3 regions of the Litchfieldia luteola genome follow, and region 1 is predicted to be linked to each of the others. Evidence: riboswitches for the same ligand, from Rfam matches in the RefSeq annotation. Region 1 holds a riboswitch; each other region holds the start of a gene.
What was found. Region 1 has a riboswitch for S-adenosylmethionine ahead of J2Z26_RS02985 (LLM class flavin-dependent oxidoreductase). Riboswitches for the same ligand answer to the same signal wherever they lie in the genome.
Positions count from the first base shown of each region.

Region 2: linked by a shared signal. The riboswitch ahead of J2Z26_RS19230 (O-acetylhomoserine aminocarboxypropyltransferase/cysteine synthase family protein) and the one ahead of J2Z26_RS02985 (LLM class flavin-dependent oxidoreductase) in region 1 are both predicted to bind S-adenosylmethionine.
Region 3: linked by a shared signal. The riboswitch ahead of J2Z26_RS02200 (bifunctional homocysteine S-methyltransferase/methylenetetrahydrofolate reductase) and the one ahead of J2Z26_RS02985 (LLM class flavin-dependent oxidoreductase) in region 1 are both predicted to bind S-adenosylmethionine.

Region 1 is NZ_JAGGKM010000001.1:570,437-575,098, reverse strand. Features, by position in the region: gene J2Z26_RS02995 (CapA family protein) at 1-737, shown strand, start outside; gene J2Z26_RS02990 (ATP-grasp domain-containing protein) at 803-1,735, opposite strand; gene J2Z26_RS02985 (LLM class flavin-dependent oxidoreductase) at 1,744-2,796, opposite strand; SAM riboswitch class I at 2,869-2,975, opposite strand; gene J2Z26_RS02980 (DUF2243 domain-containing protein) at 3,181-3,648, shown strand; gene J2Z26_RS02975 (hypothetical protein) at 3,695-4,144, shown strand; gene J2Z26_RS02970 (sulfite exporter TauE/SafE family protein) at 4,195-4,662, opposite strand, start outside.
Region 2 is NZ_JAGGKM010000008.1:10,275-14,936, forward strand. Features, by position in the region: gene J2Z26_RS19205 (YusG family protein) at 37-291, shown strand; gene J2Z26_RS19210 (toprim domain-containing protein) at 459-809, shown strand; gene J2Z26_RS19215 (thioredoxin family protein) at 823-1,128, shown strand; gene J2Z26_RS19220 (MFS transporter) at 1,223-2,503, shown strand; gene J2Z26_RS19225 (hypothetical protein) at 2,664-3,008, shown strand; SAM riboswitch class I at 3,070-3,172, shown strand; gene J2Z26_RS19230 (O-acetylhomoserine aminocarboxypropyltransferase/cysteine synthase family protein) at 3,247-4,569, shown strand.
Region 3 is NZ_JAGGKM010000001.1:434,549-439,210, forward strand. Features, by position in the region: gene J2Z26_RS02200 (bifunctional homocysteine S-methyltransferase/methylenetetrahydrofolate reductase) at 1-1,357, opposite strand, end outside; SAM riboswitch class I at 1,427-1,532, opposite strand; gene J2Z26_RS02205 (YajQ family cyclic di-GMP-binding protein) at 1,679-2,170, opposite strand; gene J2Z26_RS02210 (CvfB family protein) at 2,301-3,164, shown strand; gene J2Z26_RS02215 (DUF3941 domain-containing protein) at 3,410-3,541, opposite strand; gene J2Z26_RS02220 (DegV family protein) at 3,612-4,469, opposite strand.

The DNA.
Region 1 (4,662 bases):
AGAAGTTTCGTTTTAAAGGCGATCCTTCTTATGCAGATATTTTAACACTAGGAAGCATTGAAGCTGTTAACCTAGCAAACAATCATACGTACGATTATTTACAAAAAGGGTACCAAGATACGATTGATGTTCTTAAACATAATAATATTGGCTTCTTTGGAAATAATCATATTCATATTTCTACTATTAAGGATATAAAGGTTGGAGCTCTTGGTTATAACGGATGGTCTGATAACAGTTCCATTCGTAAGCAGATTCAGGAGGACATTCAAACCCTACGTGAACAAGATGTTAAAGTCATCATTGTACACTTTCATTGGGGCGAAGAACGAGCATATGTCCCGAACTCTACCCAAAAGTCGCTAGGCCGATTTACGATTGATAGCGGTGCAGACTTAGTTTTAGGGCATCACCCTCACGTTGTTCAGGGAATTGAAGAGTACAACAATAAATTTATTGTATATAGTTTAGGTAACTTTATGTTTGGTGGAAACCGTAATCCAAGTGATAAAGATACATTCGTATTTCAACAGACCTTTCACCTACAAGATGGCGAACTTCTCGATAAAAAGCAGATCCAAGTAATTCCTTTTAGTATTTCATCAGTGACATCAAGGAACAATTACCAGCCCATACCGCTAACCGGTGAAGAAGCAGCAAGAGTCAAAAATAAAATCATCGGACTCTCAGCAAAAATCACCCAATCAAACTGGGTCGTATACGAAACATCAAACTAAATTGTAGGGGCCTGACCCCCAGCGCTTTAAAGCTTTAGCGCGCCGGGGGTCAGGCCCCTGTTGACTTATTTTTGTAATTCTGATCCTAAGAATTTCGCTACTTCAAGCATTCCAAATTTTCCTGCTACCTTTTCAGCATCAGAGTTATAGTTCGTATTTGTATTAACATCATAGGTAAAAATCTCACCTGCTGCATTTCGAATGAATTCAATGCCAGCAACGGCAATTTTATTTTCTTGAAGGAACAATTCATACTTCTCAATGATCGGATCGTTGAAACCTTCGATAATTTTAAACTTTGGTTTTTCAGTTACTTCTTCTCCAACAGGACAGAATAAATCGCCGATTTGACATGCATCTGCAGGACATAATTCAAATCCCTCTGATGTATCTACCTGAACTGCATAAACAAACTTTCCTCCAACAAACTCACATCGGGTAATATATGATTCGGGAGAAAGGATATATTCTTGTATCAATGTAATCCCATCAACCGGCTCCTCAAACCCAGGACTGTTCACATACTCCCGCAAGCTTTCAATGGAGTGGAACAATTGAACACCAAGTCCTTTACCAGCACGGTTGTGTTTTGTGATAAAAGAAGCAGACCCAAGTTGTTTTGCTGCTTCAACTATTTGTTCTTTTCCAACAGCTGCAAGTGTTTTAGGCGTTTTAATCCCGCAGGCATTTAATGCCATATATTGATTGACCTTACTAACCTCAAGTCTTAAAGCCCGTGTTCCGTTAAAGACTTTTTTCTCATTCTTTTCAAGCCAAGCAAGCACGGACTCTGCTAATTCCGGTGCAAAACGATGATCACGCGTATGTGCAGATGCACTCATTCGACTATAAAATACCCCTTCAGGAGGTGCTTCGAATAAATTAACGACTCCTTGATCAAGGTGCCATTCTTCATAAGGAAGCTCTAACTCTTCCAGTCTAGCTGTTAAATGATTGGTCCATTCACTGTTTTCATGTATGATGTATATTTTGCTCATTTTACTATTCACTCCTGTACTTTGGCTTCTCTAAGTGCTTCGACTAATGGCATAACTTTCTTTGAAAAGCGTTCCATTTCTTCAAGCTGTGGTGAAAATTGAAGTAGTAATAAATCAACACCAGCTTCTTCATATTCAATTATCTTTTTAGCAATCTGTTCTGGAGTACCAATTAGATTGGGTCTTAACCCACGATTTGAAACAGAGTAGTCATATAGCTTAATTTGTTGTTCTAGCTGTGATTTGCTAACGAAGTCATTGAACCCAGCATATCCACTTGATTCTCTTACATCCGTAATTCGATTTAACTCTGCTTGAGCCTCTTCCTCTGTATCACGACAAACAATGTATGCAGCCATTCCGAATGATTGAAAAGGTGCGTTACCAGTTTGCGCTCTTCTTTGTTTCATATCAGCTATTTTAGCTGTTACTTCTTCTACTGTTCCTCCATGCATTACATACGCGTCACACTTGTTCGTAATTGCTTGTTTTCCTCTAGGACTTTCACCACCCGCATAAAGAATCGGATTTGGTCTTTGAACAGGCTTAGGTGATAAAACAGCATTTTTAACTGAATAAAAGTTTCCTTCATAGTTAAAGACATCTTCTGTCCATAATCCCTTTAGTACATCTATAAATTCTTCTGTTCGATCGTATCGCTCATCATGCTCAGTGAAAATCCCACCGTACTGCCTTGCTTCTTCTTCCCACCATGCAGATACAACATTTAAGGTAAATCTACCATTACTTATTTGATCAATATTCGCGGCCATTTTTGCAGCAACTGCTGGGTTATGAAACCCAGGTCGAATGGCTGTCATGATTTCAATTTTACTCGTCACAGCAGCTAAAGCCGCAGCTGTTGACCAAGCTTCTAAAGAGTCACTCTCAGGCCCTTTAATATCATTTAAGTATAATTCAGCAATAAGTGTTGTATCATATCCCCACTCTTCTGCTGATGTAATCACTTCTTTTGCGTACTCGAATGTAGGTGGCATATTTTCATCATCAACATTTCGTAACCACCCACCAAAAATCGGTAACCAAAATCCATATCTCATTTTTCTCTTCTCCTCTCGTCTATCGCGAAAACAAAAAAACTTCTTCGATACGAAGAAGTTGGAATTGCTTCTATCCTATCTCTCAGAACCTACTGTTCTGCTGGAATTGGCACCTTACTGATTTACTCAGTGGTTGCCGGGCTTCATCGGGCCAGTCCCTCTACCTCTCTTGATAAGAATATTCAATTAATTAATCCATAGTAATCATACTATATAAGTTGGTTTTCCGTCAACAAATTTATTTAACTCAGTAACGCATTAACGGACTGGGGGTCAGGCCCCCGATGCTTTAAAGTGTTGTAGTTTCCACCCTTCAAGTATATTATGCTACCAATTCGGCAAAAATGTAATAATGTTCAGAATTGTTTATAAAGGAGAAAGATTGTGAGTATAAAAACGCATAGAAGCTTAATTAAAATTGGTAGTTTTGTATTGGGGTTTGGTTTTCTTGGAGCTTTAGACGGTATCATCTTCCATCAACTTTTGCAGTGGCATAGTGTATATATGGCAACTGATCGACCGGGACAGATTGTGAGTGATGGACTTTTTCATTTTGCAGTAACCATTACATTAGTGATCGGCGGTATTCTTCTATGGGTTGCAGAAAACCCCATTGCACATAAAAAAGGAATTCGATTATTAATTGGCTGGTTCCTGATTGGAGGGGGTCTTTTTAATTTAACCGAAGGTATTATTAATCATCATATTCTCCAAATCCATCGTGTGAAGCCTGCTGATCCAAACCCTTTATTCTATGACCTTACCTTTCTAGGATTAGGGGTAGTATTAATTGTTATAGGTTATCTTATTAAGAAAAACACCGAAACCTATCAAGCCACAATAAACACCTGAGACAGTTTTCTTTCACCACTAATCCAAAGGAGGACACGTTACATTAATGTATAGGCTAGTCAGTTTTTTCGTGATATTTACTTTTGTCTCAATCATGATCTTCTTTCATTATCAATATGGGCACCATAGTGCATTCGGACATGCTCAGTCTCACCATGAAGAAACGGTTGAGATTCCTATTTCTTATAGATTACCAGCGATTACAGCATCCATTACCCAGGATCAATCAGGGTCCTGGCTTTTGGAAATAATGACATCTAATTTCACCTTTACACCCAAAAAGACTGGTTCAACAGTTATCCAATACAATGAAGGGCATGCCCACTTATATATCAATGGAAAAAAAATAAACCGCCTCTATGGTAATTATTATAATTTGGGGAATTTAAGCCCTGGCACTTATGCGGTGAAAGTAACCTTAAACGCAAATAACCATGGAATATATACTAGCGCAGGAAAAGAAATTGCTTTCCAACAAATCATTCATGTTAAATAAAAAGACAAGATGAGAGACAATCATCCGAAATGACTGTCTCTCATCTTGTTTTAAATAATATCTATCCAAATTTTCACTGCAGTAGCGAAAATCAAGACAGCTAGAACCACTTGTAATACCTTCGTATTTACTTTTTTCCCAGCTATTGCTCCAAGAGGTGAAGCAATTAAACTTGCAATAATCATAATAAATGCAGGGAAATAATCAATTTGACCTGTTGTAATTTTACCAACCGTTGCACCAATTGACGAGATAAACGTAATCGCTAATGATGAAGCAATCGTCATACGAGTAGGAATCTTTAACAAAACAAGCATAATAGGAACAAGTAAGAATGCTCCCGCTGCTCCAACAATTCCTGCTCCAATACCTACAATTAACGCAAGTGCTGCAGCAAGCCATTTATTAAAAGTAACTTGATCAAAAGGAATATCGTCAATCCCTTTCTTAGGAATAAACATCATAACCGCAGCTATTAATGCCAAGATTCCGTAGATAAGATTAATGCCACCCTCTGA
Region 2 (4,662 bases), on a different contig from region 1:
ACATGGACACCCTAACGATAAGTAAGTAAAGAAAGGGTGCTTGAATTGGTACTGGAAAATAAGCGAATGGACATTACTGATCGCATCGTTGGAAAGTTATCTGAAAACCAAGTGAATTTATATGATGAGTCAACCCTTGTTGGACGAATTGTTCTAAATACCCAAGGGAACAAGTATGAGCTAATGGAAGGATACGAACAAGGCAATAACAAAATATACAAATATGTGGATGTAACCACAGGACCTGATCAAAAATATGTAGATTGTGATTATGAAAATGGCTGGTGCTAATATAAGTTTAGAGCGGTGGGTTACTTTCCACTGCTTTTTCTGTTTATTACCAATAAAGAAACATAAACAATCTTATTCCTTTTTCCATACAATAATAGAGGGATATTCGTAAAATTTACGAATAATAGTAAGAAATCTATTGTACAATGAAACTAAGGTGATGGGAAATGACATTAGACTATTTTGAAAAAGTAATTATTGTAGAAGGAAAGTCAGATAAGAAGAAAGTATTAAATGTCATAAATGAAGAAATTGAGATAATATGTACGAATGGTACGATTAGTGTTTCAAGACTAGACGAATTAATCGAACATTTATATAATAAGGATGTCTATATCTTAGTTGATGCAGACGATGCTGGTGAAAAGTTAAGAAAACAATTTATGAGAGAATTGCCAGAAGCTGAACACATTTATATTGATAAAATGTACCGTGAAGTAGCTACATCCCCAGAGCAGCACTTAGCAACCGTTTTATTAGGTGCCAATTTTGATGTGCATGCAGAGTTTTTATTATAGAAAGGCATAGAACATGTTAAATGAATGGTCTGAGCAACAAGTAAATAAATTAATTCAAGAGGAACAATCCTTTTGTTTATACCTCTATACTCCGATGTGTGGTACATGCCAAGTTGCAAGCCGAATGCTGATGGTTGTACAGGAGTTAGTACCTAACAAAACAATGGGAAAATGTGATTTAAACTATATCCCTGTAAAAGCAAGAGAATGGGAAATTGAAAGTGTACCTTGCTTGTTACAATTTGAGAATGGAAAATTAACAGATGCCAGGATTTATGCGTTTAAATCTGTAGAACATTTATATAACACCCTAAAGTAGACACTATCATTATTGGTAGTGTTTTTTCTTGCATTTTTTTGTAAATGAAGTATGATTATTTAGGGTAGCGAAATATTCTGAGGTGTAAAGCATAATGACAACAATCATAGCGGATTGGAAGCATCAATATTTAACTTATAATCGAAACGTAAAACTCTTCATTATTACAAATATTTGTACTCAAATTGCAATGGGTATCTTTATGATCATGTATAATTTCTATATAAGAGAACTAGGTTATACAGAACAAGTTAACGGTACAATCATTTCCATGACTGCCTTAGCGTCTGCAATTATATTAATTCCAGCAGGTATTATAAGTGATAAGCTAGGCCGGAAAAAGGTAATGATTTACGGTATATTCTTTACCACCCTATTATTGTTTTTGCGAAGCTTGTTTGAGTTAGAACATTTTTTAGTCATAACAGCATTCCTAATGGGTTTATCTATGGCATTTCTACAAGTGTCAGCTATCCCTTGGTTAGCTGAAAATTCAACTCAAGCACAAAGGGTCCATTTGTTTAGTTTTCATTTTGCACTCATGATGGTAGCCAATGTTGTCGGAAATTTAATGGGTGGAGTCATAAGTGATGCATTTGTTTTCTTATTTGGGTTAACTCCTTTGATTAGTGTAAGAATTACACTCTTGATTGCGAGTGTAATATTCCTCTTAGGTATATTGCCTATTTTTAAAATGGAAGAAGTAAAAAAAGAGAAAGATTCAAAAAAGAAAGAGAAAGTCCCTTTCAAGACAGTGTTTAAAAATCAGAAGGGACAATTGAAACTTATTGTACTATTTGCTTTTGCACAATTATTAATTGGATTTGGTTCAGGATTGGTCGTTCCTTACTTAAATCTATATTTTGCCGATCGATTTGAGGCTAGTAATAGCGTTATTGGTATTGTTTTGTCTTTAGGTCAAGCGGCAACGGCAGTGGCTATGATTATAGGTCCTATCGTAGTGAAAAAGGTTGGAGAAGTGAAGGCTGTTGTGTTTCTCCAGTTAGCATCCTTGCCATTCTTACTGCTGACAGCCTACACAGAAAATCTTATTATAGCGATCATCGGATTCTTATTCCGTCAGGCTTTAATGAATGCGGGAAATCCGATTCAAGCATCATTAGTGATGGAAAGGGTTAATGATTCAATGAAAGGTCTTGCTAACTCAGTAAATCAGATGGTATTTTCCTTAGGCTGGGCAATGATGGGACCTGTGTCGACATCTTTTGTGTTAATTTATGGGTCATATTGGGGCTATGCTTATGTATTTAGCATAACTGCAGCTCTTTATCTAGTGAGTTCTACGTACTTTTACTTTGTCTTTAAAGGTACATCTTTCGTCAAAATTCAGAAGGCAGTCGCAAAAACATCATAATATTGACATATTTCTCGGGAAATGAACAATTTGTTGGTAATAATGGAGCAAATTGTTCTTTTTTATTCACAAATATTTCTTTTTGTCGAACGATTTATAGAGGAAATAGTACTACTTAATGGAATTAATATATAAGCTAACTGTACGAGGAGGATTCAACGTGGGTTTAGAAAAATTACTAACACATTTTTTAGAAAGACTCTACGGATTGGAACATGTTGTCTTACTATTACCAAAAGAACCACTCGTAATTAAGTTTGAAATTACTAGTATGGAAAATGCTTATTTATACCTTTCAAGTACAAGAAGCTCAGTGACTAATGGTCTTGAAGAACATATAACAATCAAGGGGAATGGGATAACGGATGTTATAAACGGGACTAGTAAACTAACTGACCTCATATATCATGAGAATATTGAGGTTATTGGTAGTTTGAGAAATATATTACTAATCGAATCCATATTCTACTTATCTCATGATAAAGAAATGAGAAAAATTGGATAAATAGGAATTGACAGTAAGTAATTGCGGTGTTATTATTCAGAATAATATCAATTTAATAGTTTACTTATCAAGAGTGGTGGAGGGACTGGCCCTTAGAAACCCGGCAACCGGTAAGATACACGGTGCTAAATCCTGCAGGTATATTTATGCCTGAAAGATAAGAAGAGTCTTATGGAACTCATCCTCTTCTTATGAAGGGGATTTTTTTATTTCACAAAAGAGCGAGGGAGAGATGAAAATGAGTGGAAGTGAGAGAAAGTATCGTCTAGAAACAATTGGGGTGCATGGTGGTTTGCAAGCAGATCCAGTTACTGGAGCACGTGCTGTTCCGATCTATCAATCAAATGCTTTTAAATTCGAGAATACAGAACATGCTGCAAATCTATTTGCTTTAAAGGAACCAGGGTATATCTATTCCCGGATTCACAATCCTACGGTAACTGTTTTTGAAGAAAGAGTTGCTCAATTGGAGGGTGGTGTTGGTAGCTTAGCAGTTGCAAGTGGGATGGCAGCTATTACAACAGCTATTTTAAATCTTGCCAGTTCTGGTGATGAAATTGTCTCTGCATCTACTTTATATGGTGGTACCTATAATTTGTTTGCAAACACGTTACCAAAGTACGGAATAGATACTCATTTTGTGGATCCGTCTGATCCTACTAATTTCAAAAAGGCAATCACTCCTAATACAAAAGCCCTCTTTGCTGAAACAATAGGAAATCCTAGCTTGGATATTTTAAATATAGAAGCAGTTGCTGAAATTGCACATGAAGCTGGTATTCCATTAATCATTGACAACACGTTTGCCACACCATATCTATGCAGGCCAATTGAACATGGTGCAGATATAGTAATTCACTCAGCAACAAAATGGTTGCTTGGGAATGGTACTACTCTTGGAGGGATTATTGTAGATGGAGGGAAATTTGATTGGAACTCGGCAAAGTTTCCTGGATTTACAACACCTGATCCGAGCTATCATAATTTAGTATACTCAGAAGCGTTAGGGCCTGTTGCTTTTATTGTGAAGGCAAGAGTTCAGTTATTAAGGGACTTAGGTCCGGCCATTAGCCCATTTAATGCATTTCAGTTTAACTTAGGACTGGAAACACTGCATGTCCGGATGAAAGAGCATATTCAAAATACGAGAAAGATCGTCTCCTACTTAGATGAGCATCCTGGTGTAGAGTGGGTATTATACCCGGAGCATGAAGAACATCCTGGAAAGGAATTAGCGAAGAAGTACTTACCTAAAGGTGCTGGTGCAGTTGTTGTATTTGGAATCAAAGGTGGCAGGGAAGCTGGAGCAAAAGTCATTAATAATGTAACTCTTTGGTCTCATGTAGCGAATGTAGGGGATGCCAAGAGCTTAATCATCCATCCTGCAAGTACCACTCATCAGCAATTAGGGGCCGAGGATTTAAAGAAATCCGGAGTGACTGATGATTTAATCAGGCTTTCAGTTGGAATTGAACATTGTGAAGATCTTCTTGAAGACTTAGAACAAGCAATTGAAAAGGCAACAGGACTTTCTTCTAAAAAGCCAGTAAGTGCTATTTAAAAATAGTAAAATATAAAAATATTATTTTTGTTGACACTGATTTCTTACCCATGATATACTCACTTTCGTACTCAATTAATACTTAACTGTTTT
Region 3 (4,662 bases), 140 kb from region 1:
TACCAGAGTAAGAGATACCTTCATTGAACTGTTTAATTAGGCTGATGAGGTCAAATGAAGATAAATCATATACGGAAGTAGCACCAGGGAAATCACCGATTTTTGAAGGATCACCCGTTACCGCCAAAACCTCATTCATTCCAAGAGTGTGTAAGCCCATTAAGTGTGACTGTAATCCAATAAGGTTTCGATCCCTACATGTAATATGAATTAAAGGCTTAACATTTACTTCTTGCTTTATGATTGAACCGATTGCCGAGTTGCTAATTCTAGGTGAAGCTAAAGAATTATCTGCAAGTGTAAGTGCATCGATGCCAGCCTCCTTTAGTGCTTTTGCCCCTTCAAGAAACCTGCTAATCCCTAATTTTTTAGGAGGATCTAGCTCAACAATGACTGAATGTCTATGTTTTACTGTTTCATAGAGAGGGGGAGTAGCATCAGATGGTTCAGGAATACTATTCACTTCAATCGGTCGATGTTTAACGATTTTTTCAGAAATTGGACGGAGCCCTTTTAGTGTACGAGCCATTGCTTCAATATGCTTTGGAGATGTTCCACAGCATCCACCAATTAGTCGTGCCCCTTGTTCTCTAAACTTTATTGCACTTTCAGCAAAGTAGCTTTCATTTGTTTCATAGACTAGTCTTCCATCACGATAATCTGGCAAACTAGCATTAGGATATACAGATAAAAATGAATGCTTAGGGACCGGAACTTCCTCTAGTGATCGAATCATATGATAGGGACCTAATCTACAGTTTAAACCAACAATGTCAGCACCTAATTCCTCTAACTCTAGGAATGCATCAGACAAGTGTGTTCCATCCTGTAGGACACCAATTTCATGAAGTGATACGTTTGTAACAATTGGTTTATTTGTTTCTTTTCGCGCAATGGAAAGTAGTGTCTTTAACTCTTCGAAGTCGTAAAAAGTTTCTAGTAAAATTCCATCTATATTTTCAGAGAGAAGGTAAAATAATTGCTCACGAAAGCTTCTCTTTATTTCGTCCATTGAAATTGTGTTTTTCTTAAAGCTTCGAATTCCACCTATTGTTCCAAGTACATAAGCTTTATCTTTTGCAGCCTTTTTAGCTATGCGTGCACCGGCAATGTTAATTTCTTTCACAGATTCTTCTAATCCATATCTAGCAAGTTTCGGATAATTGGCACCATATGTATTTGTTTGGATGATCTTTGCGCCAGCTTGAAGGTAGGCCTCATGTATTTTTTGTATTTCATCATTGTTTAAAAGATTAAGCTCTTCAAAACAGCTACTGATTCCATGTGAATAGAGTAGGGTACCCATAGCTCCATCCGCTATTAAGATTTGTGTTTTTAGGTCTTCAAGTAAACCCATTATCATTCCCCCTTTTAGACATTAAAAAAAGCCTTCTATAAGAAGAAGACTTGGCGTTTAAAAGTAATCTTCTTATCTCTCGAATTTAAAAAAATTCGCTGGATTTAGCACCAATTCCTAATGGAACGGTTGCCGGGCATCGTAGGGCCAGTCCCTCCGCCACTCTTGATAAGAGTAAGTATTAAGTTTTATTTTAGTGCGTTAATGTTGTATAGAAGTAAATATTATCTAATTCTATTCAATTTTGCAAGAGAAAATGCAGAATTTTTTTAAAAATAAAAAAGACGCGTTTTTAAGGACGCGTCGAAAGTTAACCTATATTTATCTAAAGTTTAAGAATTGAACATCGATTGGCAAATCTGCACCTCTGATAGCTGCAATGATTTGCTGTAGATCATCTTTATTTTTACCTGTTACACGAATTTGGTCATCTTGAATTTGGCTCTTTACCTTTAGGCCACTGTTTTTAATGATTGTATTGATTTTTTTTGCATTTTCTTTATCAATTCCTTGAACTAACTTCCCACGTTGGCGTATTGTCCCACCTGAAGCTTTCTCAATTTTGCCGTAATCAATGTTTTTTGTAGGAACACCGCGTTTAATCAGTTTAGACACAAGAACATCCTTAAGCTGCTCCAATTTATATTCATCATCTGAAACAAGTACAAGCTCTTCTTTATCAAGGGAAATGTCACTTTTACTTCCTTTAAAATCATAGCGAGTTTGAATTTCTTTTAATGCAATACTAATAGCATTGGTTACCTCTGGCATCTCAACCTTTGAAACAACATCAAATGAACTTTCTTTAGACATTTTTCTACCTCCGAAAATGTATGATATAGTTTAATTATAGTAAAATATAACAAGTAGGACAACTTATGGTAAATAGATGTTATAATTGCATATTAACTATGAAGAGATTTTAAGAGAAAGAAGGATATATATGACAAGCTTTGAAGCAGGTACGACAGTTACATTAAAAGTTGATAGAGAAGTGGATTTTGGTTATTTCTTAACAGATGGGGAAGAGGATGTACTCCTTCATAACAGTGATATCGTTGGTGAATTTAATGATGAGGAAGAGCACACTGTTTTCCTTTATCAGGATCACCAAGGACGCTTAGCTGCTACGATGATGACCCCAAAAATCGAACAAGGCACTTACGATTGGGTTGAAGTAGTAGAAGTTAAACACAAATTAGGAGTATTTGTGAATATTGGAATTAGAAAGGATATCCTTGTTTCAAAGGATGACCTTCCTGAGATATTTGATTTATGGCCAGAAGTAGGAGACCATTTGTATTGCTCTTTAAAAACAGACAAGCATGGAAGACTCTTTGGAAAACTGGGAACAGAGGATGCCATAAGAGAAGTAGCTGTAAAAGCACCAAGAACAGCCTTCAACAAAAATGTGAGTGGAAGAGTATACCGTCTATTATTGGTAGGCTCATTTATCCTTACAGACGAAAAATACATTGGATTTATCCATGAAACACAACGCGTTCGTGAACCAAGACTCGGACAAAAAGTTGAAGGAAGAATCATAGATATTAAAGAAGATGGCTCTGTTAACATCTCATTACTAGGACGCTCTCACGAAATATTAGATGAAGATGCGATGAAGCTCTACTCCTATATGGAATCTAGAGACGGTGCCATGCCATTCTGGGACAAAAGCGACCCAGATGACATCCAAATCCGCTTCCAAATGAGCAAAGCCGCCTTCAAACGAGCACTAGGCAGACTAATGAAAGACGGAAAAATCTACCAAGAAGATGGATGGACTTACTTTAAAAAAGAAGAATAAATGTTCTGACAAAAGCTCATTTTTAGTAAAGGTACATGCTTGTAATAGTGAAGAGTGAATTGGAGCGGAGGGCACTTGACTCCTGCGGGCCATAGAGGGAAGTGTGAGACCCCGCAGGCAAAGCCGAGGAGGCTCACATCCCTCCCCGCGGAAAGCAAGTGCCCGCAGCGAAAAGGAACGGACAATCTTCAAAGTGAAAAGACCCTCTTTAGATTAGAGGGTCTTGTTATTGCGAACATATTGATTTACAAGTGGTCAGTCTTCTTCGAATATTGTCTCTCACCACGCCCGCGATTTTTTTCACGCTCCATGTTTTTCTCATGGCGTTTCGCATTATTGTCTTTTGCCTTTTTATCGTTATCACTTGTCTTAGACAAAGCCTACACTCCCTTTCATACTAGTTCCTATATAGCATTACCGGGAAAAAAGTAAACTATGTACCCGAGGTTACCTTGACTTGTTTAAGAAGAAAACTGCCATAGTTCCTGGTCCAACATGCGCACCAATAGCAGATCCGATCGAATTAATAAAGAAAGAAGTTGTACCGAACTTTTCTTCTAATTGTCTTTTTAGTTCAAGTGCTGTGTCCTCTGCATCTGCGTGACTTATAGCGATGGTTTGCTCATTAAGATTCACACCACGTTCTTCAATAAGCTCTACAATACGCTTGAGCACCTTTTTACTCCCTCTAATTTTTTCTAGAGGAATTAGTTTGCCATCTTCTACATGTAAAAGTGGTTTTATATTTAATAATCCACCCACGAATGCAGATGCTTTACTGATTCTTCCACCACGAGCTAGGTACTCTAGATTATCTACAGTAAAGATATGCTCCATATGATCGCGACTAAATTGAATCCCTTCAAGAATCTCATCTTTAGTAGCACCCTTTTCTAGCAACTCTACAGCTGTTTTAACAACTAGCCCTACACCCAACGATGCACATTTTGTATCAATGATCGTTAAATCAAGAGTAGGATACTCTTCCTCAACCTCGGCTTTTACCATCATGGCTGTTTGGCAAGTTCCAGATAGTTCTGAGGAGAAAGCAATATAAATACCGGACACACCTTCTTTTGCTAGCTTTGTAAATTCTTCTTTAAAGTGATGTGGTGAAACTTGGGATGTTGATGCAACTTTACCCTCTCTCATCGCGTTAAAGACATCGAATGGCTTGATGGTAAGTAAATCCTCATACTCTTTTCCATCTAATAGAACAACTAGGGGGAAAAGTGTCACATTATGTTCCTTTAAAAACTCTAAAGGTAAATCACTTGCACTGTCTGCAAATAAACGTACAGTCATTCTGTCACTTCCTTTTTATAATGAACTCTTATTAGTAGTGTATCTTTTCTAAATCAGATAGTAAATTATTTTCTAATTATACTTCTCATTCTGTACTTTAAATGATTTACCTACAAGCTTTTTGATTGATAACTGTTAAATAAGGGTAATAAAGAGAATAATTACATATACTAAAAAACAGCTTGTTTTAAGG